DNA from 3 places in the Cohnella hongkongensis genome. Region 2 is predicted to be linked to each of the others. Evidence: riboswitches for the same ligand, from Rfam matches in the RefSeq annotation. Region 2 holds a riboswitch; each other region holds the start of a gene.
The links. Region 2 has a riboswitch for cyclic di-AMP ahead of ACFO3S_RS03070 (universal stress protein). Riboswitches for the same ligand answer to the same signal wherever they lie in the genome.

Region 1 (7,588 bases), on a different contig from region 2:
TCAGCTGGACGCGGATCGCATGGATTATTTGCTGAGGGACGCCTACTTCACGGGAGTGAATTACGGAACCTTCGATCTGGACCGCATATTGCGAATGCTGCGCCCATTCCAAGGGAAGATTGTCGTCAAGGACAGCGGAATGCACGCCGTCGAAGACTATTTGATGTCCAGATATCAGATGTATTGGCAGGTTTATTTTCACCCGGTCACCCGAAGCTCCGAGATTTTGCTGAAGCAGATTTTTCGCAGGGCGAGCGAGCTTCTGTCGTCCGGCTACGGGTTCGGCTTTATGCTGCCTCCGATTCGGGCGCTATTGTCCGGCTCCGTCACGCTGGAACAGTATTTGCGGCTTGACGAAGCGATGGTGCAGACGACGTTTGGCCAGTGGTCCGAGGAGAGAGACGAGCTTCTGTCGGATCTATGCCGGCGCTTCCTGGACAGGCGGCTGTACAAGTACGCTCCGCTGGTCGGGGAAGACCGCGAGTGGCTGGAGGACGTTCGCCGCCAGTGGCGGAGCATCGGACTCGATCCGTCTTATCATATGGAAGTCGATACGCCGGAGGATTCGCCTTATGACGTGTACAAGCCCGGAGCTCTTCCCGACGGGAAGGAGAAGCCTCCGATTCTGCTGCTAGACAAGCGGGAGCGGCTGACGGAAATCTCCGTTCAATCCGACATTATTCGCTCTATCGCGGGTCTGCATCGGGGCAACTATTACATTTATTATCCGGAGGAACGCGTCCTCCCCCACGCGCATCTGCTCAGCCCCGAGACGCGGGCGAGACTGTCTATATAATAGAAGGAAACGCATTGGAATCCCAAATTATGGCCGAACCGAGCGGGTTCATCCCGGACGGGCAAGCTTCGGCACCCACACCTGGTCAAAGGAGACATGCTGCGACATGCTTATCGACACCCATGCTCATCTGGATTCCCGCAAGTTCGACAGCGATCGTGAAGAAGTGATTCAGAGGGCGCTGGAGGCCGGCGTCGACACGATTGTGAACATCGGCTTTAACCGCGAGACGATTCCGACGACGCTGGAATTGGCGGAGAAATATCCGTTCATCTACGCCGTCGTAGGCTGGCACCCGACGGATGCCGTTGACATGAAGATGGAGGAGGATCTGGCCTGGATCGAGCGCTTGTGCACGGAGCATCCGAAAGTGGTGGCGATCGGAGAAATCGGACTCGATTATTATTGGGACACTTCGCCGAAGGACGTTCAGCAAGCGGTGTTCCGGGAGCAGATCCGGCTGGCCAGACGAATCGGCAGGCCGATCGTCATTCATAATCGCGACGCGCACGAGGATGTCGTCAAGCTGTTGAAGGAAGAACGGGCGAGCGAGGTCGGCGGCATCATGCACTGCTTCTCGGGCAGCTGGGAGACGGCCAAGCAATGTCTGGATATGAACTTCCATATCTCCTTCGGCGGACCGGTCACTTACAAGAACGCCCGCGTTCCGAAAGAGGTGTTGGAGCGGGTTCCGCTGGACCGATTGCTCATCGAGACGGATGCTCCTTATTTGACTCCTCACCCTCATCGGGGGAAGCGCAACGAGTCCGCTTACGTGCGTCTGGTCGCCGAGGCAGCGGCGGAAATTAAAGGCATTTCATGGCAGGAAATAGCAAAAATAACGAGCGAGAACGCTTGTCGTTGTTTTGGGATATCGAGATAATCGGAAGAATAGGGAGAAAAACGGACTGCCCCGAAGAAAAAACTGACTTTTGCTGCGGTTAATCCCCCGGTTCCACTTGATTTTCGTTCAAAACGGGCGAATTCGTCGAATGCGTCGTCTTTACACCGTTATTGCGCAGAGGTTATGATCTTCAACAGAAAGTTTGAATATGACATTCCTTTTCCAGTGCGCTTAATCTTCCGAAAGGGAGAGTGGGGGACCCAACGCGGCGACGATCAAGACAGGGCGTCCAATGCGGTCCGAGCAAATCTAGGGGTGAATACGGCAAGTGTCGGGAGGAGCGGCTCTATCTGAGTGACGCGCCGGACATGCAGCCGTTAGGGCGACTCTCTTTGCCCGAATCCGACAGCTAACCCCGCAAGCGTGATAGAGAGAGGTCACCCTCGTGCCGCTACATTTTTAAGCTTATTTCCAACCTGCGGAAGCCACGAAACAGATCCTCTGACTCGATGGCTTTTTTTGTTGCAAGCACAACCTCTTAGGGTACATGCTCTCATGTGAGTATTCTGAACTGGGGAAGGCGGCGCTTGACCGATCCGCCCGGAATTCGCGAAAGTTTCGGGTTTGTTCGCCAAGAGTCGTTAACCATTTTGGATTAGTCGCGTCAGACAAATTCATGCATTACAGTCGACGGCGGGGCTATGAAGGAGGAACGAGATATGGGCGCAATTCCTGTTCAGGAAACCCATGATCCACGACCGACCGGCAAGCTTTTCGCACTGCGTTGGAAGCATGAGTATTTGCGTGTAGCACTGTTAACCGCAATTCTCGTTTTTGCCGTCTCTATCATGTTCGTATCGTTGCTGGAGAAGGCGGCAACCAAGAGCATCACGGTAATCGACAACGGCGTATCGAAGGTCGTCTCTACGAAGACTTCGAACGTTCTCGGTTTGCTCGAGGAACAAGACATTTACATCGGACCTAACGATCGCCTTTCCATGGCGGCGACGGATTCCTTGGAGGAAGGCGGCCGGCTCGTCATCGATCGGGCGGTAGGCGTCGTCATCAAGGCCGATGGCAAGCAGCAAGTCGCTTATTCAAGCGAAGATACGGTCGGGGGAGTCATCGAATCGTTAAACCTTCCGTTGTCCGAGCATGACCGGGTCGTACCGGAGCTCGGCAGTCCGGTCCGCGAAGGGATGACCGTGTCGGTCGTCCGGGTGCATAAAGAGGTGATAGAGACCCAGCGCCCGATCGCGTTCCAGGTCGTAGAGAAAAAAAGCGCGGACCTGGAGGAAGGCAAGACGAAGATCGTCACCGAAGGCGAAAAAGGACTGGTCGTCTACAAAACCGAGAAGGTCTACGAGGACGGCGTTCTGGTCAGCGAGGAAATGGTCGAGAAGAAGGTGGCCAAGCCTGCCGTACAGCAGGTCGTCGCGATCGGCACGAAGAAGAAGTCCGAGGTGGCGCTGGCTTCGTACAGCGGACCGCCGAAGGAGGACGAGGCCAAAGTCGTGAAGCTCAACGGCAAGAGCGTCAAGGTCAGACGAATGCTGAGCAATGTGACGCTGACCGCCTATTCCGCCGATTTTGCTTCCACGGGCAAGTCCAAGGGAGACAAAGGCTACGGCATCACCCGATCCGGGACGAAGGTTCAGGAAGGGCGCACGATCGCCGTCGATCCTAAGGTGATCCCGCTGGGCTGGTGGGTGTACATCGAGGGGATCGGATTCCGCCGGGCGGAAGACACGGGCAGCGCCGTCAAGGGCAAGAAGATCGATGTTTATTACGACAGCGAAGCTTATGCCACCAAGTTCGGCCTTAAGCGCGGATATACGGTCTACGTGATCGGACCGGTCAAGCCCTCGGCGGACTAGCCGGTACGCGGCTTGTCCGCATCCATATCGCCTTGCCTCGGGAAGAGGCCCTTACGGGCTTCTTCCCGATTAGTTTTTTGCGGGGAATCGGCGGCGCAGGCGGTTCCGCACTTGCCCTTGTCCCGAAACTCGTATACGCTTGAAGGAATGTAGGGGTTAAAGGCGGAATGAAAACGAATGATTCGAGAAATGATTGTCGTGGAGGGGAAAGACGATACGACGGCGGTCCGGCGGGCTGTGGGAGCCGATACGATCGAGACGGGCGGTTCGGCGATCGGCGAAGATGTACTCGTACGCATCGAGCTGGCCCAAGCGCGCAGAGGCGTCATCGTGCTGACCGATCCGGATGCGCCGGGAGAGCGTATCCGCAAGATCGTCTCCGAGCGCGTGCCGGGCTGTAAGCACGCCTTCCTGACGAAGGACGAGGCGAGAGGCCGCCGGGGCATTGGCGTCGAGCATGCGTCGGACGAAGCGATCCGAAGGGCGCTGGAACGGGTTCGCGGACCGGAGACGGAGGACGGCGCGCCTGCGGAGATCGAATGGAACGACCTGCTGGAGGCGGGCCTGATCGTTCACGCTTCGTCGGCCAGCCGCAGAGAGCGGATGGGCGAGCTTCTCGGCATCGGGTATGCGAACGGCAAACAATTTTACAAGAGGTGCCTGATGTTCCGGATTACGAAGGCCGAGTTTGAAGCGGCGCTGGAACAGCTGGAACGGGAGGGACGTTAGACGACATGCAAGAGATCGCCACTTCGAATCGGACGCGCGAAATTATACGCAAGCACGGTTTTACGTTCAAGAAGAGTCTCGGTCAGAACTTCCTGATCGACGGCCATGTGCTAGACCGGATCATCGCCGCAGCCGAATTGGATCGAACGCGCGGGGCGCTGGAGATCGGTCCGGGAATCGGCTCGCTTACGGAGCGGCTCGCCCAAGCTGCCGGCAAGGTGGCCGCGGTGGAGATCGACCGGCGTCTGATTCCGATTCTGCAAGACGTCATGTCCCCTTACGAGCAGGTCAGCATCGTCCAGGGCGATATTCTGAAGACCGATCTCCGCCGGCTCTGGGAGGAGCAGTTCGCCGGGCTGGCGGGCGTCAGCGTCGTGGCCAACCTGCCCTATTACGTGACGACTCCGATCATTATGAAGCTGCTGGAGGATCGGCTGCCTATCGAGAACATCGTCGTTATGGTGCAGAAGGAGGTCGCCCTTCGGATGTCCGCCAAGCCCGGCGGCAAGGACTACGGAAGTCTGAGCATCGCCGTCCAGTACTACTGCGAGCCGGAGCTGGTATGCGTCGTCCCGGGCAAAGCCTTCATCCCCGAGCCGAACGTGGACTCGGCGGTCATCCGGCTGAGGCGCCGTTCGGAGCCGGCCGTGCGGGTGCCCGACGAGAAAAGTTTTTTTCGGGTTGTGCAGACGTCGTTCGCGCAGCGGCGCAAGACGCTGGCGAACAACTTGTCGGCATTGTCGGGCAAGGAGCGCAAAGCCGAGCTGGGCGATCTGCTCCGGGACGCCGGCGTTCAGCCCGAGCGCCGGGCGGAGACGCTGTCGCTGGAGGAGTTCGCTCGCGTCTGCGATGCGCTGACGCGCAGCGGCATGCTCGAGTAGCGCGAGCAAAACCGTCCTTCCCGGACGCGCACCCATCTTCTCATGGCTCCATAGGATAGACGGAGAGGTGAGTGCCCATGAAGCAGGGGGATCTAGTCGTACGAAAGTCCTACGGCGGAGACGTGTTGTTCCGGGTTGCGGCGTTCGCCGCCAAGCAAGCCGTACTTAGGGGAACGGATTTCCGACTGTTGGCGGACGCGCCGATCGAGGATCTTCAGACGGTGCGGAACCCCGACGAGCTCGGAGGAACGCGACAGGCGCGCATTAAGGCGCATGAATCGCTGCGCAGGATCAGCGAGGAAAGGACTCGGCAGACCGGAGGCGCCGGCTTTATGGCGGCGCTGGACGACCGGAGACAGCCGTTCTTCGAAATGCCGGGCAAAGTGCTCCACCTGGACGGAGACCCGAATTATCTCAAAAAAAGCATGCAGGTGTACGCCCAGCTGAAGGTGCCGGCGGAAGGTCTGCACTGCCACGAATCGCAGATGCCGCACATTCTGGTGCGCCTGCTTCCGCAAATTCGTCCGGACATCGTCGTCATTACCGGGCACGACGGGGTGCTCAAGCAGCGGCAGGACCTGCAGCATCTGAGCAGCTACAAAAACTCCTTAAACTTCGTGCACGCCGTGAACATCGCCAGAGAATACGAGCGGAACCGGGACTCTCTGGTCATCGTTGCGGGCGCGTGCCAGTCTCACTTCGAAGCGCTGCTTCAGGCCGGAGCGAATTTCGCCAGCTCTCCGGGCCGAATTATGATCCATGCGCTCGATCCCGTCTACGTCGCCGTGAGGACGGCGTTCACGCCTTTTCGGGACACGATCAACATCACAGACGTCATCGCGCATACGATTAGCGGGAGGCAGGGCGTGGGCGGCATCGAAACGATGGGCCGTTATCGGGTTGGGGTGCCGAACATGAAGGCGGGCGCTTCGGAACAAAATGTGAACGTTTTGTGACGGAAAATAAGCCCAAACGCGAAAAACCTTACATCCTCAAGGAAAATGACCGTTGACAGTAAATCGGCATCGTTGATATAATATTTTGATTCATTTGACACCTCCCCTGATTTTAGATATAATTTACAGGGAAAGAGGTGGTAGTGGATCATGGCTAAAAACACGCTTCTCGATATCAAGCGAAGCCTGGAGCCTCACGTCGGTTCCAAAATCATGCTCCGCGCCAACGGTGGACGACGCAAGACCATCGAACGCACGGGGGTACTGGAAGAAATCTACCCGTCGGTTTTCATCGTCAAGCTTGATCAGGAGCAGCACACGTTCAAGCGGGTTTCGTACAGCTACGCCGATATTTTGACCGAGTCCGTGGAAGTCATGCTTTGCAATGACGACGGTCAGGTTCGCATCAACTATTTGTCGCATTAGACGGTTGAATAGTACGGGCAGCACCGCGCCAATCCGATGGCGCCGTGCTGCCCGTTTTGCATGCCGGCGGCGCATCCGAGGCATGCTATTAAGGGCGGTCAAAGACATCGAGAGCAGGAGGGACAGCATGGGCAGGAGACGCAAAGTCATGTCGGAGCAGTTCAAGGCCGAGCTGGCCAAGGATCTGGGTATCTATGACACGGTGCAGAGGGAAGGATGGGGAGGCATTCGCACGAAGGATGCCGGGAACATGGTGAAGCGAGCCATCCAGATCGCCGAGCAGGCCGCGTCCCGGGAGCCGCGATCGTGACGGCGGAACGGACAAGGAAGAGGCGAATTCGCGCGAGCCGCGGGATTCCGCCTCTTTTCGCATTTGCGGGCATCCTTTGTTATAATAATGTAAAAGTTTTCCCGATGGCAGCTTATTCTGCATAAGGTATCGTCCGGAAGTTGGTGAAGAAACGTTGTCGAAGATTTATGAGAAGGCGCCCGCCAAAATCAATCTCGTGCTGGACGTCCTGCGCAAGCGGGAAGACGGCTTTCACGAAGTGGAAATGATCATGACGATGGTCGATCTGGCCGATCGGCTGGAGATGGAAGAGCTCCCCCGCGATCAGATCCTGCTGTCAAGTCAGGCCGGGTTTATTCCCCTTGACGAGAAAAACCTGGCCTTCCAGGCCGCTCGGCTCCTTAAAGAGAGATACGGGGTCCGACGCGGCGTATATATTCATCTGGACAAGCAGATTCCGGTGGCCGCCGGCTTGGCCGGAGGCAGCAGCGACGCGGCGGCTGCGCTGAAAGGACTGAACCGGCTGTGGAATCTGGGACTGCCGACGGAGGAGCTGGAGGCGCTGGGCGCCGAACTGGGCTCGGACGTCCCCTTCTGCATCCGGGGAGGGACGGCGCTGGCCAGAGGGCGAGGCGAGAAGCTGGAGACCGTACCGCGCCCGCCTCAGTGCTGGGTCATCCTCGCGAAGCCGCCGATTAACGTGTCCACAGCCGACGTATACGGCAAGTTTCGCGTCGGAGACGTGAAGGAGCACCCCTCCATTCCGCAGATGCTGGACGCCCTGTCGCGC
Region 2 (7,588 bases):
CCGATCCGGCGGCAATCCTTCGAGATCGAGGCCGAGGATCGACCGGACGGATGCGAGCCGCCGCTCCATGCTCAGATGGGCATGCGCCTCCCGGTACATCATCTGCGCCTCGCTTCTCGTGTCGGCCAGGAAAAAATACAGCCCCGGCAGCACCCGCACCGCGTCCGGAGAGCGTCCGTGCGCTTGGGCCCGATTCTGCAGATCCCGGCGCAATTCTATGCCCGAAGCCATGTCGGGCGTCGACGCGAAAATCGCGTCCGCTACCGAAGCGGCGAAGCTCCGGCCCGAATCCGACGCTCCCGCCTGAAACAGCGGCGGCGTCCCCGCCGGGTGAGCAGGCACGTTAAGCGGACCCTGGACGCTGAAATATTCGCCGTTATGGCGGATCGAAGCAACCCTTTTGCCGGAAGCGGCTTGATCCGGCGCGCGGCCGGCAAGCGCCTCGTACGGATAGCTGTCCCAGAGCTTGCGCACGATGTCGGTGAACTCCGCCGCTTTCGCATATCTTTCTTCGGACGAAGGCATCGGGGAATCGGTAAAATTTTCGGAGCCGTCGATGGAGGTGACGATATTCCATGCGGCGCGCCCATTGCTGAGCCAGTGTAAGGACTGGATCTGCCGGGCGACCACGAACGGAGGATTAAACGTGGTGGACGCGGTCGTCACCAGCCCGATTCGTTCCGTCTCGCGGGCAATCGAAGCCAGCATCACCGTCGGGTCGAGACTGGCAAAGCGGGGAGAATACTCCTCCCCCTCTGCGTGAAGATAAAGGGCGTCCGGCTTGAACACGAAATCCAGCCTCGCTTTCTCCGCCATTCTCGCCAGCTCGACATAAAAATCGCTGGAAAACTGCTTCTCGGCGCTCTCTTCGCTTTTTCCTTTCCGCCAAGTGGCGGATAAGGACAATCCGATGCAAAGCTGTCTTGTTTCGCGCAACTTCCCTCAACCTCTCTTTTTATCTTATAATCGATAATGATTCTCATTATTGATTAGTAGTTTAGCAAGGGGAGAGGAAAATAGGAATGCACAATTTGCCAACCGATCATGCATCATTATTGAACGGAGAAAATTGACGAGCGAGCCTTCCCGCTGCCGATTCCGGCGTTGGATTGACGTATTCCGTGGGAGACACGCCGAATTTCTTCTTAAATATTCTGCTGGCCCGGCGCGCTTCCGCTCTCCCGGTGCTTGCAGCCTGTCAGAATCTGGTCCATGACGCTTAGAAACAATTGCTTCACGCGAAGCCTTCCGATTCCGTCAAGCGTGCGCGCGCTCTGATGAAGCACCGACAGCAGCTCCGTTACCCGCGGATTGGCCGCCGGCTCCAGCAGGAAATGACGGTCGCATTCCCGGCTGCCCCCGGCTTCGTCAAAGCTGTAAAGAACGGTGTAATACTCGTATTCGGACGGGCTGGTTACCTGAGCGTCAAGCCGCATGCCCGGAGCCGCATGAAACACCGATCCCTGCTGCAGCTCGTACACCGTTCCGTCCACGCTCATCATCGCTTCTCCGCGAACGACGAAAAGAAAGCCGTGCTTGACCGTTCGGAACTCGCGCAGTACGCTTTTCGGCTGGAACACCAAACGGTAAACCTCTTTGATCTCATAGGAGCCGCCGGCATAAATGTCGGCCAGCTTGTCCGCGCTCGTCATCGCCTGCACCTTCTTCCCCTCATCGCTGTCCTCGGCTTTTTATTTTCAATATACAATAATGCCCGAATAATGTCCTCCAGGAAGCGAATCGGCAAATACGACCGCCATTCCTTAACAAGACTTAAGAACTGCCGGCGACGGGTTATGCTATATTTACGTTATAAAGCACAATAAGCACGCAGGTGATGGGAATGTCTTCAAGCACGACGATTTTACTGGTAGACGACGAGAAAGAAATCATTAAGCTGATGGAGATTTATCTCCATAACGAAGGGTACAAGCTGCTGAAAGCCGGCGACGGCTTGACCGCGCTGGAGCTGATGGACGCCAATCCGGTGGACCTGGTCATCCTGGACGTCATGATGCCGCATCTGAACGGGATCGAGACCTGCATCAAAATCCGCGAACGGTACGACGTGCCGGTTATTTTCCTGTCCGCCAAAAGCCAGGACATCGATAAAATCTCCGGCCTTAGCATCGGGGCGGACGATTACGTCACGAAGCCGTTTAATCCGCTCGAACTAATGGCGCGCGTGAAGTCCCAGCTGCGCCGCTACAACCGGTTCAAGCGCCAGCTGAACCAAGACGGCAGCGTCATCGAGATCGAAGATCTGGTCATCAACTTCATCAATTATACGGTCATGGTGGACGGCAAGGAGGTCAAGCTGACGCCGCGAGAATTCGCCATCCTGCGGCTGCTGGCCGTCCATCGCGGCGCAGTGCTGAGCATGGACACGATCTACGAGAAAGTCTGGAACGAGCCGTTCATGGAATCCAAAAACACCGTAATGGTCCATATCCGCAAAATTCGGGAGAAAATCGAGAAGGACCCGCAAAATCCCCGGTTGATTAAAACGGTGTGGGGAATCGGCTACAAGATGGAATCGACCACATGAGCATGAAGGGGGGCCTGCAGATTGAACGTCAAATGGATGCACTCGCTTCGATGGAGGCTGCTTTTCTATAGTTTGGCCAGCGCCGGGATGACAGCCGCCGCGCTGTACGCCGCCAATTTTCTCGTTGCTCTGCTGCTGCAATCCGCGCTTCGCGCGCCCTTCGCCTTTGTGATCCATACCGTCGGCTCTCTGCCCGTCTTCATTGCGGCCGGAATCGCTCTGTACGTCTCCGCCTTTTTCCTGCTCAGCCACGGAACGATCCGCAGGCTGGAGAATCTGTACCGCTCTTTGCGGCGCATGGAGGAGGGCAGCTTCGAGGTGCAGACCCCGCCCCGCTCCGCCGACGAGATCGGCCGCCTTCAGGAGCTCGCCGGACGGTTAAGCGGACAGCTTAGCCGCGATCTGAAGCGAATTGCCGCCGGCCTTCAGGAGATCGCCGACGGCAACTTCGAGCGTCCGATCGAGACGATGGACGCTTCCGGCGAGCTCGCCGAGGTGGCCCGCAGCATCAACGCGATGGCCGCCAAGCTGCACCGCTCCATTCTCGACGAGCGCTATGCCGAGCAGACGAAAAACGATCTTATTACAGGCGTCTCCCACGACTTGCGAACGCCGCTCACCTCGATCCTCGGCTTCCTGGAGGTCATTCATCAGGACCGCTACCGGGACGAGGTGGAGCTTCGCCACTACACGGACATCGCCTACAATAAGGCGCTCAGCCTCAAGAAGCTGATCGACGATCTGTTCGAGTATACGCGGATCAACAACGGCATGCCTCTGAGCGCTGCAGATTTGGATCTGGTCGGCTTCGTTCGGCAGTTGGCCGAGGAGTTCGTTCCGCAGCTGGAGGAGGCCGGCATGATCTGCAGAATCGATGCCGAAGTCGAGACGCTTCCCCTCTCGGCAGACGGCGACCTGCTCGTTCGCAGCTTCGGCAATCTGATCGCCAACGCGATCCGGTACGGCCGGCCGGCCCCCTATATCGACATCGCCGTCCGCCGCTCCGACGAGGAGGCGATCGTGGAGATCGCCAACTACGGGAACCCGATCCCCGAGCGGGATCTGCCGTTCATCTTCGACCGGTTTTACCGGGTGGAGCGCTCCCGTTCCCAGGAAACCGGCGGAACCGGCCTTGGCCTCGCCATTACGAAGAGCATTATCGAAGTCCACGGCGGCACGATCGACGTGTCCAGCAGCCCGGACAAAACGGTATTTACGACCCGGCTGCCGCTGTAGTCGAACCCTCTCACGACTCAAAGATTTTTTGCGCCGACGTCTTTACTTTTGGCCCGAACTGGCTTACTATGTAATCGATAAATTCATATTCATCGCTTAATCCTCTTTTATAGAGGAGCGGGGGAACCAAAGAAGCGGCAGCGCTTCAGGGGTGAATTCTCTCTGAATCCGGAGAGAACGGGGACTCTCAGACCCGAATCCGACAGCTAACCTCGTCAGCGTCATTGAGAGAGAGCCTTCATACATCTTTGGTTTGTCGTTAAGGTAACTACAACCGAAGCTTGGTAGCGGACTTCTCTGCTCCAGGCTTCTTTTCTTGTGTATTTTAAAACTTATGAACCCCGGCGCTTCCCGGAAAAGGAGTATGTTCGATGACTAGCGGCGAGAAAATCATGGTATGCATGGATCACGGTTCCCATGGCGAAAGGCTGATCGGGCGCGGCGGCAAGCTGGCCGGTCTGCTGCGGTGTCCGCTGTATGTGCTGAGCGTGATTCCCGTTCGCTCGGAGACGCTCGATCCGGAGAGGGAGAAGGAATTGGCGATATGGCGGGCCCGATGCCAGGAGCTCGGAGCGACGTTCATCGTCAAATCGCGCAAAAATCGAAAAACGGCCGAGGTGATCGCGGAGGCGGCCAGGGAGCATCGCATTACGCAGCTGATTCTCGGACAGACAGGCCAGACGCGCCTTCAGGAAATGATGCACGGCTCCCTCGTTCACGAGCTGATCAACCGGGTCGGAGAAGTCGACGTGCACGTCGTGTGCGACCGTTCCGGCAGCGCGCACTGATCTGTCATCGGATTGCCCGACAGCAGGCCGGCGCGGTACGAAAACAGGGGAGACCGGACGGCCGCAAGCCGCCCGATCTCCCCTTCCGTCGCCCGCAAACGCCGCTTACGGCCGTCCGTTCTCCGGGGAGGGCGCCCCTTCTTCCTTCTTCCTCAGCGCCTTTTCCCAGTCGTCACGAACGCTTTTTCCCCACAGCTTGACGCCGCTGCGGTAGGCGGCGCGGCCGTTCAGATGCCCGGCAACCGGCGAGGTCAGAAATACGAACAGAATGCCGAGCAGCAGCTTGGCGCTGACATGCCCCTCGAAAAGCGCAAAATACAGAAACGCGCCGGCCAGTACGCACAGCACGCCCAATGTGGCGCTCTTGGTCGCGGCATGCGAGCGCAAGTAGACGTCGGGCATCCGCACCAGGCCGAAGGCGCCCAGCAGGCAGAAGATTACGCCGATCAGAACGGCCAGCACCACGGCGTATTCAACGATCGCTGTCAGCGTCTCCACGTTCCATCACCACTCCCCGTTCGATATATCTTGCAAAGCCGACCGTCCCGATAAAGGTCAGAATGCCGATCACCAAAATCAAATCCAGATAAACCTGAGTCCGCTGCAGCAGGCTGAACACCGCCGCCATCGCCAGCATATGGATACCGATCGTATCAAGCGCCGCGATCCGGTCCGCCGGAGAGGGACCTTTCAGCAAGCGATACAAGCAGGCAAGCATCCCTGCGGCTAGAAGAATCAGACTGAACTGCAGCAAATAACCGATCATGCATGCCTCACCTCCAATATCGCCCGTTCAAAAGAATGCTTGATCTGCTCCGCCAATTCCTCCGCATCCTCGATGTCCATCGCATGGATAAACAGCGTCCGGCTGTCTCTGGACACCTCCAGCGTCAACGTGCCCGGAGTCAGACAAATCAGGCATGCGAGAATCGTAACCTCCCAGTCCGATTGGAGCTCCGTCCGAAAGGTAAAGATGCCTGGCCGCATGTTCAGCCGGGGCGATACGACGTGCTTGGCGACAGCATAACCGGAAACGAATAATTCCTTCATAAAGAGCAGCAGAAGCTTCGCGATCGCCCACAGCTTTTTGACATAGAGAGGCTGGTGAAAAAAACGGCGAAAAGCGATCAGAATGAGAAGCCCCATCGCATAGCCGACGATAAAGCCCGCCGCCGTCCAATCATTATTCAAAAACATCCAGGTGATGGACAACAACGCATTGAGCAGCAGTTGAAAAGCCATAGGCCACTATCCTTTCATGACAGCATCGATATAGACGGCAGCATTTCCAAGCACCTCGCTTGCCTGCCTGACCCAACCGTAAACCCATTCTCCGCCCAGTCCCATGGCCGCAAGCAGCCCGAACATGGCCAGCGCTGCGGCCGACATGCCGGTCACGGACCGACGAGTCGAGCCCGATTCGTTCCGGTCAGCCCCGGCCTCTTTTTCCGTCCCCCAGAACGCCATCCGAAAAATGCGCAGCAGCGAATAAAGGACAAAGAAGCTGGAGGCCAGTCCGATCCCGAACAACGCGTACGCCTCCTCCTCCATTCCGCTGCGCAGCAGCAGCAGCTTGCCCGGAAAGCCGCTAAGAGGCGGAATGCCTACCAGAGCCAGCATCGTGCCGAAGAACAGCCAGCCCAGAAGCGGATGGCGCTGGATCAAGGCGCCCATCTCCTGCAGCCGCTCGGTGCCGGATGCCGCAATGAGCCAGCCCGCGAGAACGAACAGCAACGTTTTGGCCAGCATGTCGTGCAGCAGGTAGAAAACGACCCCGTCCCAGGCGTGCGCGGCGCCCAGCGACAAGCCGAAAGCGACAAACCCCACGCCGATAATGACGTTGTAATTAATAATGCGCGGCACGTCCCGATAGGCCGACGCCCCGATGCTGCCGAGAATCATCGTCGCGGCGGCCATGCCCCCGATCCATGCCTGCGTCACTGGAGAATCATGGTAAAAGATGAGGCTGAACGTGCGAATAATCGCATACAGCCCGACCTTGGTCAGCAAGCCCCCGAACAGGGCGCGCACGGCTGCGGGCGGCGCGCTGTACGAGCCGGGCAGCCAGAAGAACAGGAACAGGCCCGCCTTCAAGGAAAAAACGAGCAGCAGAAGGACGGCGATGACGTCCAGCATGCCGTTCTGCCCGACCTCGGCTACGCGCTGCGACAGATGCGCCATATTCAGCGTGCCGAGCATGCCGTACAGATAGGCCATCGCCGCGACGAACAAAGCCGACGACAGAATGTTGGCCATCATGTACTTCAGCGTCTCTCTCAGCTGGCGCTTCGTGCCGCCCAACACCATCATGGCATAGGAAGCGATCAGCATCACTTCGAAGCAGACGAACAGATTAAACAGATCTCCGGTCAGGAAGGACCCGTAGATGCCGACGAGCAGAAACTGGAACAACGGGTAGACGTACATCCGTTCCCGCTGCTCGTCGATCGTCCGAAACATGAACCATAAGCAGAAGGCGCTGATGACGGACGTCGTGAAGACGAGCAAGCCGCTCAGCATGTCCGCCACGAAAACGATGCCGTAAGGCGGCGCCCACCCGCCCAGATGAAGCGTCTGAATGCCGCTGCGATCGATCTGCAGCAGCAGCAGGATGGCGGCGGCCAAGTTAAGCAGCACGCCGATAAAGGCGATCGTCCGCTGAGCGGCCAGCCTGTTGGGCAGGAAAACGAGAATAATGGCCGTCAGCAGCGGGATGAGCAGCGGAAGTACGACGCTATTGTTCATGGTCCGACTCCCCCTTCATCTCTTCCATATCGTCGGTGCCCAGCGATTGATAGGCCCGGTAAGCAAGCACGAACAAAAAAGCGGTGACGCCGAAGCTGATGACGATGGAAGTCAAAATCAGCGCCTGCGGCAGAGGATCGGTGAAGGCGGTTTTGCCGTCCTCCATAATCGGAGCCGCCCCCTGTTTTAGTCGAGCCATCGTCATTAACAGCAAATGAACGCAGTGCGACAGCACAATCGTGCCGAGAATGATGCGAAATACGGTTTTCGA
Region 3 (7,588 bases), on a different contig from region 2:
AAGCGACGACGGCATAATCGTTAAACACGGCCGGAGAAGCTTCGATGTTCGCCCCGATCGCGAGGCTCCCCCGTACTTTGCCCTCTCTCGCCGAGACGACGGAGACGACGCCGGCGGAGTCGGCCTGAATCAAGTAGGCGCGGCCGGAAGCGTCGTAGACGTCGGCCGGCGACGACCAGGCGTAGCGCTTCATCGGCAGCCGCCACGTTTCTTTGCCGGTTTTTTTGTCCAGCGCGACCATAAGTCCGGCTCCAAGCGTGCCGTACCGCGCAAGCGTAAATACGACGAGATCGGATATCTCTCCTTTGCCGACAACGGGAGTCGCCAGCATGCCGCCGTTCACGGGGCGGTCTCCGACGACGGAGAGGCATTCGTATTTCGCCTGCCACACGACTTTGCCGGTCAGGCCGTTAATTTTGCGCAAATAGGCAAAGCCTTTGCTCCCCTGCTTGTCGACCTCCGTTCCCGTGTATAAAAACGGCACGCCCTCCTCGACCTCGACGACGATCGTCGCATCCGTATCGTCCAAAGGCGGAAGCGCCCATGCCGGCTCGTTCGTCCGCACGTTCATGGCCACCAGGCTGCCGCCGTTGTCGGCGAAGTAAGCCAGATCGCCGTAAGCGGCGACGGAGTTCTCGATGCCCGGATAGCCGTTGCCGGCGATTTTATATCTGAATTTATGGATCACCGGCTTGATCGAGAGCGCTGCCCGCTTCGGATCGAACGCGGTGTTCAGCTGGATGCGATAAAACAAGCCGTTCTCCCCGCCCACCGTCAGCGTATCGTCGAGCCGGTTGAACAGGGCGGAGCTGTCGAAGGCCCCCCACTTCCGGTAGGCGAACGAATCGATGCCGTTCACGCGCAGCAGCCTTTTCTGGTCGGTCAGGCTGTACAGATTGAACCCGATCGTCCCGTTCTCCGGAACCCCCTCGCCCACGTACAGCAGCGGATAACCGCGGGGGTCGACGGACACGCTGCCTTTTAACGGATTTCCGACCTTGATCGGGCTTCTCGTCTCCTCCCCCGTCTCCAGCTCCAGGAAATAGACGTAGCCGTCCAGCGACGCATAGATCACTTCCGTAAAATCCGGCTTGGTGCGGAATTTCGCCTTCACGTTCATGGTGCGAAGCACCTCCGGCTTCCATCTGACGATCGCCGGCTGTCCCGTCCACCCGGCGCCGCCTCCCCACGAGCTGCTTCTCGTCCGCTTTTCCCACGCGATCTTGGGCCGGTAGGTCCGCATCTGCACCGTGCCGAAGGAGGGTCGGCTTCGCTCTCCGCCGCCGCGGAAAGTGAGCACGCCCTCCACGTCCGTATAAGTGTCGGGAAACGCTCGGGAGCCGGCGAGCTTGCCGCTCCATTGCCCGTTCTGAACGCCGTTCGCTTCCGCGATTCCCTGCCCCGCAAGCAGCGTCGCAAGGAGAAATATGACCGCTGCGCTCCCTCTTCCCATCCCCGTTCCAGCCTCCCCTGTCTCGCAATGAATAGATTTTACCTTCCGGGGCAGGAGAAGCATGTCAAACGGTCAAACGGGAAAACGAGGAACCTTTGTCGGAATCGGTTGAATGCGCGGCGGAACGGGCGAAAAAAGGACCGTCCGGCAAGCTGTCGAAGGCGCTGTCGCCCGGCTTGCGAGACGGTCCTATACTCTTTGAAAGGCGGGCTGCGTCAGCTCGGCACTTCCGCCCTTCTTTCCCGCTTGCGGGGAACGTCGGGCAGCTCGTTCACGGAGACGACCTCCTTCGTCCGCTTGGCCGGCTTCTTCCAGTAGCGCTCGCTTCCCGGAAGATCGTCGAACCAGGCAGCGTCGTCGGGACAATCCAGCACCATGAACTTCCCGTAGTTCCCTTCGCGGGACTGGTGATACTTCAGATACGCCTTGCCGTTCTCGATGGCCAAAATCTCGATCTTGCCCGACGTATGGCTCATCGACAGGCGCACCCTCTTGCCGAGTCCGGAAGTGCGGGCCTTCGCCTTCTCGACGATGTCGTAAACCTTGGCCAGCGGCAGCACGAAATCGTTGTTGCCCGCTACCGGACGGTTGATAAAAAAGTAATACGGCGTCACGCCGGCCCAGCTGAGCCGGTCGAGCAGCTCGCCGAGCACCTCCGGATCGTCGTTGATGCCCCGCAGCACCGGGGTCTGGTTGACGACGATCGCTCCGGCGTCGTGAAGCGCCTGGAAGCCCTTGACCGCTTGCGGCGTAATCTCGCGCGGATGGTTGATATGAGCCATTACGTAAATTCTCTTCTCCGCGCTGGAAAACTCGCGAATCGTCGCCAGCAGCTCCTCGTCCTCGTAGATGCGCATCGGATTAAAGACCGGGATCTTCGATCCGAGCCGAATAATCTGGACATGATCGATCTCGCGCAATCTATGCAATATCGCGCGCAGTTTAGGCGTCGCGAGAATGAGGCTGTCGCCGCCGGTAAGCAGCACGTTGCTGATCTCCGGGTGGTTGGCGATATATTGCAGGCCCGGCTCGATGTCCGACGTCGCCTCCTTGACGTCGTTGCGGAACAGTCTCTTGCGGAAGCAGTAGCGGCAATACGCGCCGCACACCTCGGAAACGATCAGCAGCGCGGTCGACGAATACTTGTGCTGGCAGCCCTTGACGACGTAGTTCGTATCCTCGTCCGAGGCGTCCCAGCGCCCGTATTCCTCCAGCTCGCCCTCGTTCGGAATGACCAGCTTGCGGATCGGATCGTTCGGATCCTCCCAATCGATCAGTCCCAGATAATAGTCGTTCACGCGGAACACGAACTTTTCCGTAATTTCCTTTAGCTTCTCACGCTGTTCCTCGGGGATGTGAGAGATTTTTCCGATATCGGTGATATACTTTGGTTGCGCCATTCGGCATTCCTCCTCCACGTATATTCAGTCGAATTCGAGAACGAATCCGTTCCAAGCCCCGCTTTGCCCTCCTTCCGTCCGAAGACAAAAAATAGCCCCGCGCGCAGCAGACCATCCCCTACTGCGAACAAGGGCCTATAGAGACAGAAAAAGACCCTCAACGGGTCAAAAGAATGCGCAGCTTATCCTGCCCATGACAATCCGACCCATCCAGTGCAGACGAGGTTAGCTGACGGGCTCGGGATAGATGGTTCCCTACATTCGCCATGAATGATTCGCCCCAAAAGAATGGTTCCCCCGCTTTCCGGAATATTCCGGAAACTAAGCTTAAAATAACTATAAAATAATCCTTTCGCCCTGTCAACCGCCGGAAAAGCCCGGATGCGATTGTAAGGCGGGTTTCGCGTCGGTTACAATGGAAGAAACAAGGAGGAAGACTCGATGCACAATGCCCGTAAACTTTCGGACACGCTCAAGGCTCTGATCGACCGGAAAGTCGTTCTGTTTCTGGTCGTCATTCTGCTGATCGGTCTGAACATTTTCATTCTGGAGAAAATCTCGTACGTCTTTCATCCGTTCAAGGTCGTTTTGGAGACCGTTTTTCTGCCCTTCCTTCTGACGGGAGTCGTCTATTACCTGCTCACCCCGATCGTCGACTACCTGGAGAAGCAGAAAGTGAAGCGCGTCTATTCGATCGTCGCGCTTTATCTCGTCATTATCGCCGTTCTGACGCTTACCGTCATGAAAGTCGTGCCGATGCTCAGCCAGCAAATTTCGAGTCTGATCACCCAGTTCCCGACCTACACCCAGAACGCTCAATTAAAGTTCGAGGAGCTGATCGGCAACGAGTACTTCAATCAGCTGCAAGAGATGATCGGCATCGATACCGCCAAGCTGGCAGACGATTTCTCCACGAGAGCGTCCGCGATTCTGAACAACGCCTGGTCCGGAATCGGAAGCCTCGTCGGCAAAATTACGGAAACGGTGCTGGCGATCATCACCGTGCCCTTTATCCTGTTCTATCTGCTCAAGGATCGCAAGAAGCTCGCTCCGTTCGTGCTCGGATTCGTGCCGACCCGGCTGAGAAACCGCTCCTTCGGCGTCATGCTCGAGATGAACCATCAGATCAGCTCGTATATCCGCGGCCAGATTATCGTCAGCGCCTGCATCGGCGTGCTGCTTTATATCGGGTATCTCATTATCGGTCTCGATTACTCTCTCGTGCTCGCCGTCATCGCCGCTTGCACGAGCATCGTGCCTTATCTCGGACCGGCGATCGCAATTACGCCGGCGTTGATCGTCGCCCTGATGACCTCGCCGATCATGCTCGTGAAGATGATCGTCATCTGGACGATCGTTCAGCTGATCGAGGGCAAATTCATTTCTCCCCAGATTATGGGAAAAACGATGCGCGTCCACCCGATTACGATTATCTTCGTCATTATCGCGGCCGGCAATCTGTTCGGCATCATCGGCATCATTCTGGCCGTTCCGGGCTACGCCATTCTGAAGGTGATCTTCACCCATCTGTTTCGCTGGTTCAAGCGCCGCACGGGGCTGTACGAGGAGGAGCTGCCGCCCGGCGCGGCGGAAGCGCCAAGCCGCCCCGAGAGCTGACGGACGCCTCTTAGGGCGGAATACCCGAAATGTGCCAAGGCGCTGAGGAGGCAACCCCTCCCCACCGCCTTTTTTCCGCTGTGCAATATGCAATGTCAAGCAAACGATTTCGACGTCCGGCAGACGGGGCCGTTTGGGCCGCGCCGCTTACGCATGCTGATATTGGGCATGATGAAGCCTGCTGTAGATGCCGCCCGAGGCGATCAGCTCGCGGTGGCTGCCCTGCTCGGCGACTCCGCTCTCGTCCACGACGACGATCCGGTCCGCATTCCTGATCGTCGCCAGTCTGTGGGCGATGACAAGCGTCGTTCGGCCGACGGACAGCTCGGACAGCGACTGCTGAATCGCCGCCTCGGTCTCGGTATCGAGCGCCGACGTCGCTTCGTCGAGGATGAGAATCGGCGGATTCTTCAGGAACATCCGCGCGATCGCCATTCGCTGCTTCTGCCCGCCCGAAAGCTTGACGCCGCGCTCTCCGATAATCGTGTCCATCCCTTCCGGCAGCTGCTTGATCATCTCCTCGAGCGAGGCTCTCCGGGCCGCCTCCCAGATCTGCTCGTCGGTTGCCTTCAGATCGCCGTAGGCGATATTCTCGCGGATCGAGCCCGAGAACAGAAATACGTCCTGCTGCACGATGCCGATGTTCTTCCTCAACGACTTCAGCGTCAAATCCCGAACGTCCATTCCGTCCACCGTAATCCGTCCTCCGGTCACTTCGTAGAAGCGCGGCAGCAGGCTGCAGATCGTCGTTTTGCCGGCTCCCGAGGGACCGACGAACGCAATCGTCTCTCCCGCCCGAATATTCAGGGAGATTCCCTTCAGCACGTCCCGGCCTTCCTCGTAGCCAAACGACACGTTCTCGAAGCGGATGTCTCCGCGCAGCGACTCGACCTCGACGGCGTCCTTGGCGTCGACGATGTCCGGCTCCGTGTCGATAATCTCGACGTAGCGCTTGAATCCGGCGATGCCCTTCGGATAGCTCTCGATGACGGCGTTGATCTTCTCGATCGGCCGGAAGAAAATGTTCGACAGCAGCAGGAACGCCATAAACTCCCCCAGCACGATTCTGCCGTCGATAAAAAACCATGCGCCGCATACCATGACGAATATCGTAATGAGACGCATCAGCATGTAAGTGACCGAGATGCTCTTCGCCATCGTCTTGTAGGCGAGCAGCTTCGTCTCGCGGAAGTTGCGGTTGTCGGCCGCGAACAGCTTCTTCTCGTGCTCCTCGTTGGCGAACGACTGCACGACGCGAATGCCGCCGACATTCTCCTCGATCCGGGCGTTAAAGCTGCCGACATTGCCGAACAGCCTCCGGTACGTACTCGTCATCCGGCCGCCGAACACGATAATCAGCCAAGCCATAATCGGGATGATGATGAACGTAAGCAGCGCCAGCTCCAGATTGATGTAGGCCATCAGCGTGAAGGAGCCCGCCAGCGTCATGATCGCGATGAAGATATCCTCCGGCCCGTGATGGGCAAGCTCTCCGATGTCGTTCAGATCGTTCGTCACCCGGCCGACGAGATGCCCGGTCTTATAGTTGTCGAAGAATCGGAACGACAGCTTCTGAATGTGATCGAACATTTTTGTGCGCATATCGGTCTCGATGTTAATGCCCAGCATATGGCCCCAATAGGTGACGATATAGTTCAGCAGGGTGTTCAGCGCGTAGACCGCGAGCAGACCGACGCTCGCCAGCACGATCATCTGCCAGTTGCCGCTGGGCAGCAGATCGTCGACGAACGCTCTGACCGCCAGCGGAAAGCCGAGCTCCAGCAGGCCGGCGACGACTGCGCAAGAGAAATCGAGAATAAATAAGCCTTTGTAAGGCTGATAGTAGGAAAAAAACCTGCGAATCATCGTTAACCGTTCTCCTCTCCTCCGTCGGCCGGATCTCGCGAAGCCGGACTGCTGCCGATCTCCTGAAGATCGAAGAGATGGATATACTCCTCGATGACCTGATCCAGCGCCTTCAATTCCCCGGACAGCGTCGGCCGGATCGTCTCGAATTCCGGCTCGGTCAGCTGTCTGGCGAGCGTAGCCCGCTTAAGCTTTAATTGTTCCAGAAACAGAAGAATCCGGCCCCTTCTGAACGTCTGCGCGCCGCCGGAATCTCGCCCGCCGTGAAACCCGCGAGAGCTTTGCGGCCCGTGGGGCCCTCCTCGGCGACCGCTGCGGCCCTCTCCTTCCCGATGTCCCATTCTCATTTTTTCGCCTCTTTTCCGTATACAAACGTATACATATCGCTCTGTATACAAGTGTATACAATAATCAAAGCAACGTCAACCCTATGATAAAGGACATGCTTCTTCCGGCTTTGCGTCGCCGGAAGGGCATGCCCTGATCGGATCGAAACGGTCCGGAAGCTACTGTCCGAACTTTCCTTTTCTGACTTTGTTCACGTCGTACATGTTCACCGTCGTGCTGATGACGTAGTCGGGAGGAGTCTGGCCTCTGCTGTTGCGGTGCCCTTCAATATGCTCGGGGCTCTTCTCCCAGCTCTTCCAAGCCTCCTCCGACTCCCAGCGGATGATGACGAGAACTTCTTCCGTCTCCTTCGACCGCTTGTTCGTCGCAACGGTTATGTCGATCAGCCCTTCCCGCTCGTCGAGAATGCCCTCCCGACTGAACCTCTCGACGACTTTGTCGGCGCTGCCCTTCTGCACGACAATCGTCCTCGTTTGTATAAGCATATCTGCCGTCGCCCTCCTTCGTATTTCTTATTGAACCGCCTGAGCCGCCTCTTTAACCATTTCCATCTCCGTATTCAGGCCGCCGCCGGACAAGTACCAGTAGTTCGGGCTCAGGTAGACGATTTTGCCGTTTTGGTAGGCGTTCGTCTTCTTCACCAGATCGTTCTCGATGACTTCCTTCGCCGGAGAAGAGCCTTCGCCGCTGACGACCGCGTCTCGATCGACGACGAAGAGGACGTCCGGATTTTTCTCCGCGATGAACTCGTTGGAAATGCTGTTGCCGTGCGTATCGACTTTAATGCTCTCGTCGACGGCCGCAAATCCGTATACGTCGTGAATGTTGCCGAAGCGCGAGCCGGGCCCGTAAGCGCTGATTTTGCCGCCGGTCGTCAGGACGATCAAAGCGTTGCCGGCTTCGG

Region 1: another riboswitch for cyclic di-AMP. It lies ahead of ACFO3S_RS20045 (ubiquitin-like domain-containing protein); the one in region 2 lies ahead of ACFO3S_RS03070 (universal stress protein).
Region 3: another riboswitch for cyclic di-AMP. It lies ahead of ACFO3S_RS23635 (KamA family radical SAM protein); the one in region 2 lies ahead of ACFO3S_RS03070 (universal stress protein).

Annotation. Positions count from the first base shown of each region.
Region 1 covers NZ_JBHSEP010000017.1:60,551-68,138, forward strand. Annotated here, with positions in the region: gene ACFO3S_RS20035 (HD domain-containing protein) at 1-796, shown strand, start outside; gene ACFO3S_RS20040 (TatD family hydrolase) at 903-1,679, shown strand; cyclic di-AMP (ydaO/yuaA leader) riboswitch at 1,859-2,079, shown strand; gene ACFO3S_RS20045 (ubiquitin-like domain-containing protein) at 2,360-3,517, shown strand; gene rnmV (ribonuclease M5) at 3,695-4,246, shown strand; gene rsmA (16S rRNA (adenine(1518)-N(6)/adenine(1519)-N(6))-dimethyltransferase RsmA) at 4,252-5,127, shown strand; gene yabG (sporulation peptidase YabG) at 5,205-6,083, shown strand; gene veg (biofilm formation stimulator Veg) at 6,234-6,509, shown strand; gene ACFO3S_RS20070 (small, acid-soluble spore protein, alpha/beta type) at 6,637-6,819, shown strand; gene ispE (4-(cytidine 5'-diphospho)-2-C-methyl-D-erythritol kinase) at 6,974-7,588, shown strand, end outside.
Region 2 covers NZ_JBHSEP010000001.1:672,235-679,822, forward strand. Annotated here, with positions in the region: gene ACFO3S_RS03050 (NtaA/DmoA family FMN-dependent monooxygenase) at 1-936, opposite strand, end outside; gene ACFO3S_RS03055 (AraC family ligand binding domain-containing protein) at 1,146-1,652, opposite strand; gene ACFO3S_RS03060 (response regulator transcription factor) at 1,844-2,548, shown strand; gene ACFO3S_RS03065 (sensor histidine kinase) at 2,570-3,784, shown strand; cyclic di-AMP (ydaO/yuaA leader) riboswitch at 3,868-4,020, shown strand; gene ACFO3S_RS03070 (universal stress protein) at 4,156-4,572, shown strand; gene mnhG (monovalent cation/H(+) antiporter subunit G) at 4,678-5,061, opposite strand; gene ACFO3S_RS03080 (Na(+)/H(+) antiporter subunit F1) at 5,045-5,338, opposite strand; gene ACFO3S_RS03085 (Na+/H+ antiporter subunit E) at 5,335-5,814, opposite strand; gene ACFO3S_RS03090 (Na+/H+ antiporter subunit D) at 5,821-7,317, opposite strand; gene ACFO3S_RS03095 (Na(+)/H(+) antiporter subunit C) at 7,307-7,588, opposite strand, start outside.
Region 3 covers NZ_JBHSEP010000024.1:43,546-51,133, reverse strand. Annotated here, with positions in the region: gene ACFO3S_RS23640 (outer membrane protein assembly factor BamB family protein) at 1-1,453, opposite strand, end outside; gene ACFO3S_RS23635 (KamA family radical SAM protein) at 1,669-2,853, opposite strand; cyclic di-AMP (ydaO/yuaA leader) riboswitch at 3,052-3,191, opposite strand; gene ACFO3S_RS23630 (AI-2E family transporter) at 3,295-4,470, shown strand; gene ACFO3S_RS23625 (ABC transporter ATP-binding protein) at 4,618-6,336, opposite strand; gene ACFO3S_RS23620 (hypothetical protein) at 6,339-6,683, opposite strand; gene ACFO3S_RS23615 (antibiotic biosynthesis monooxygenase) at 6,843-7,169, opposite strand; gene ACFO3S_RS23610 (siderophore ABC transporter substrate-binding protein) at 7,197-7,588, opposite strand, start outside.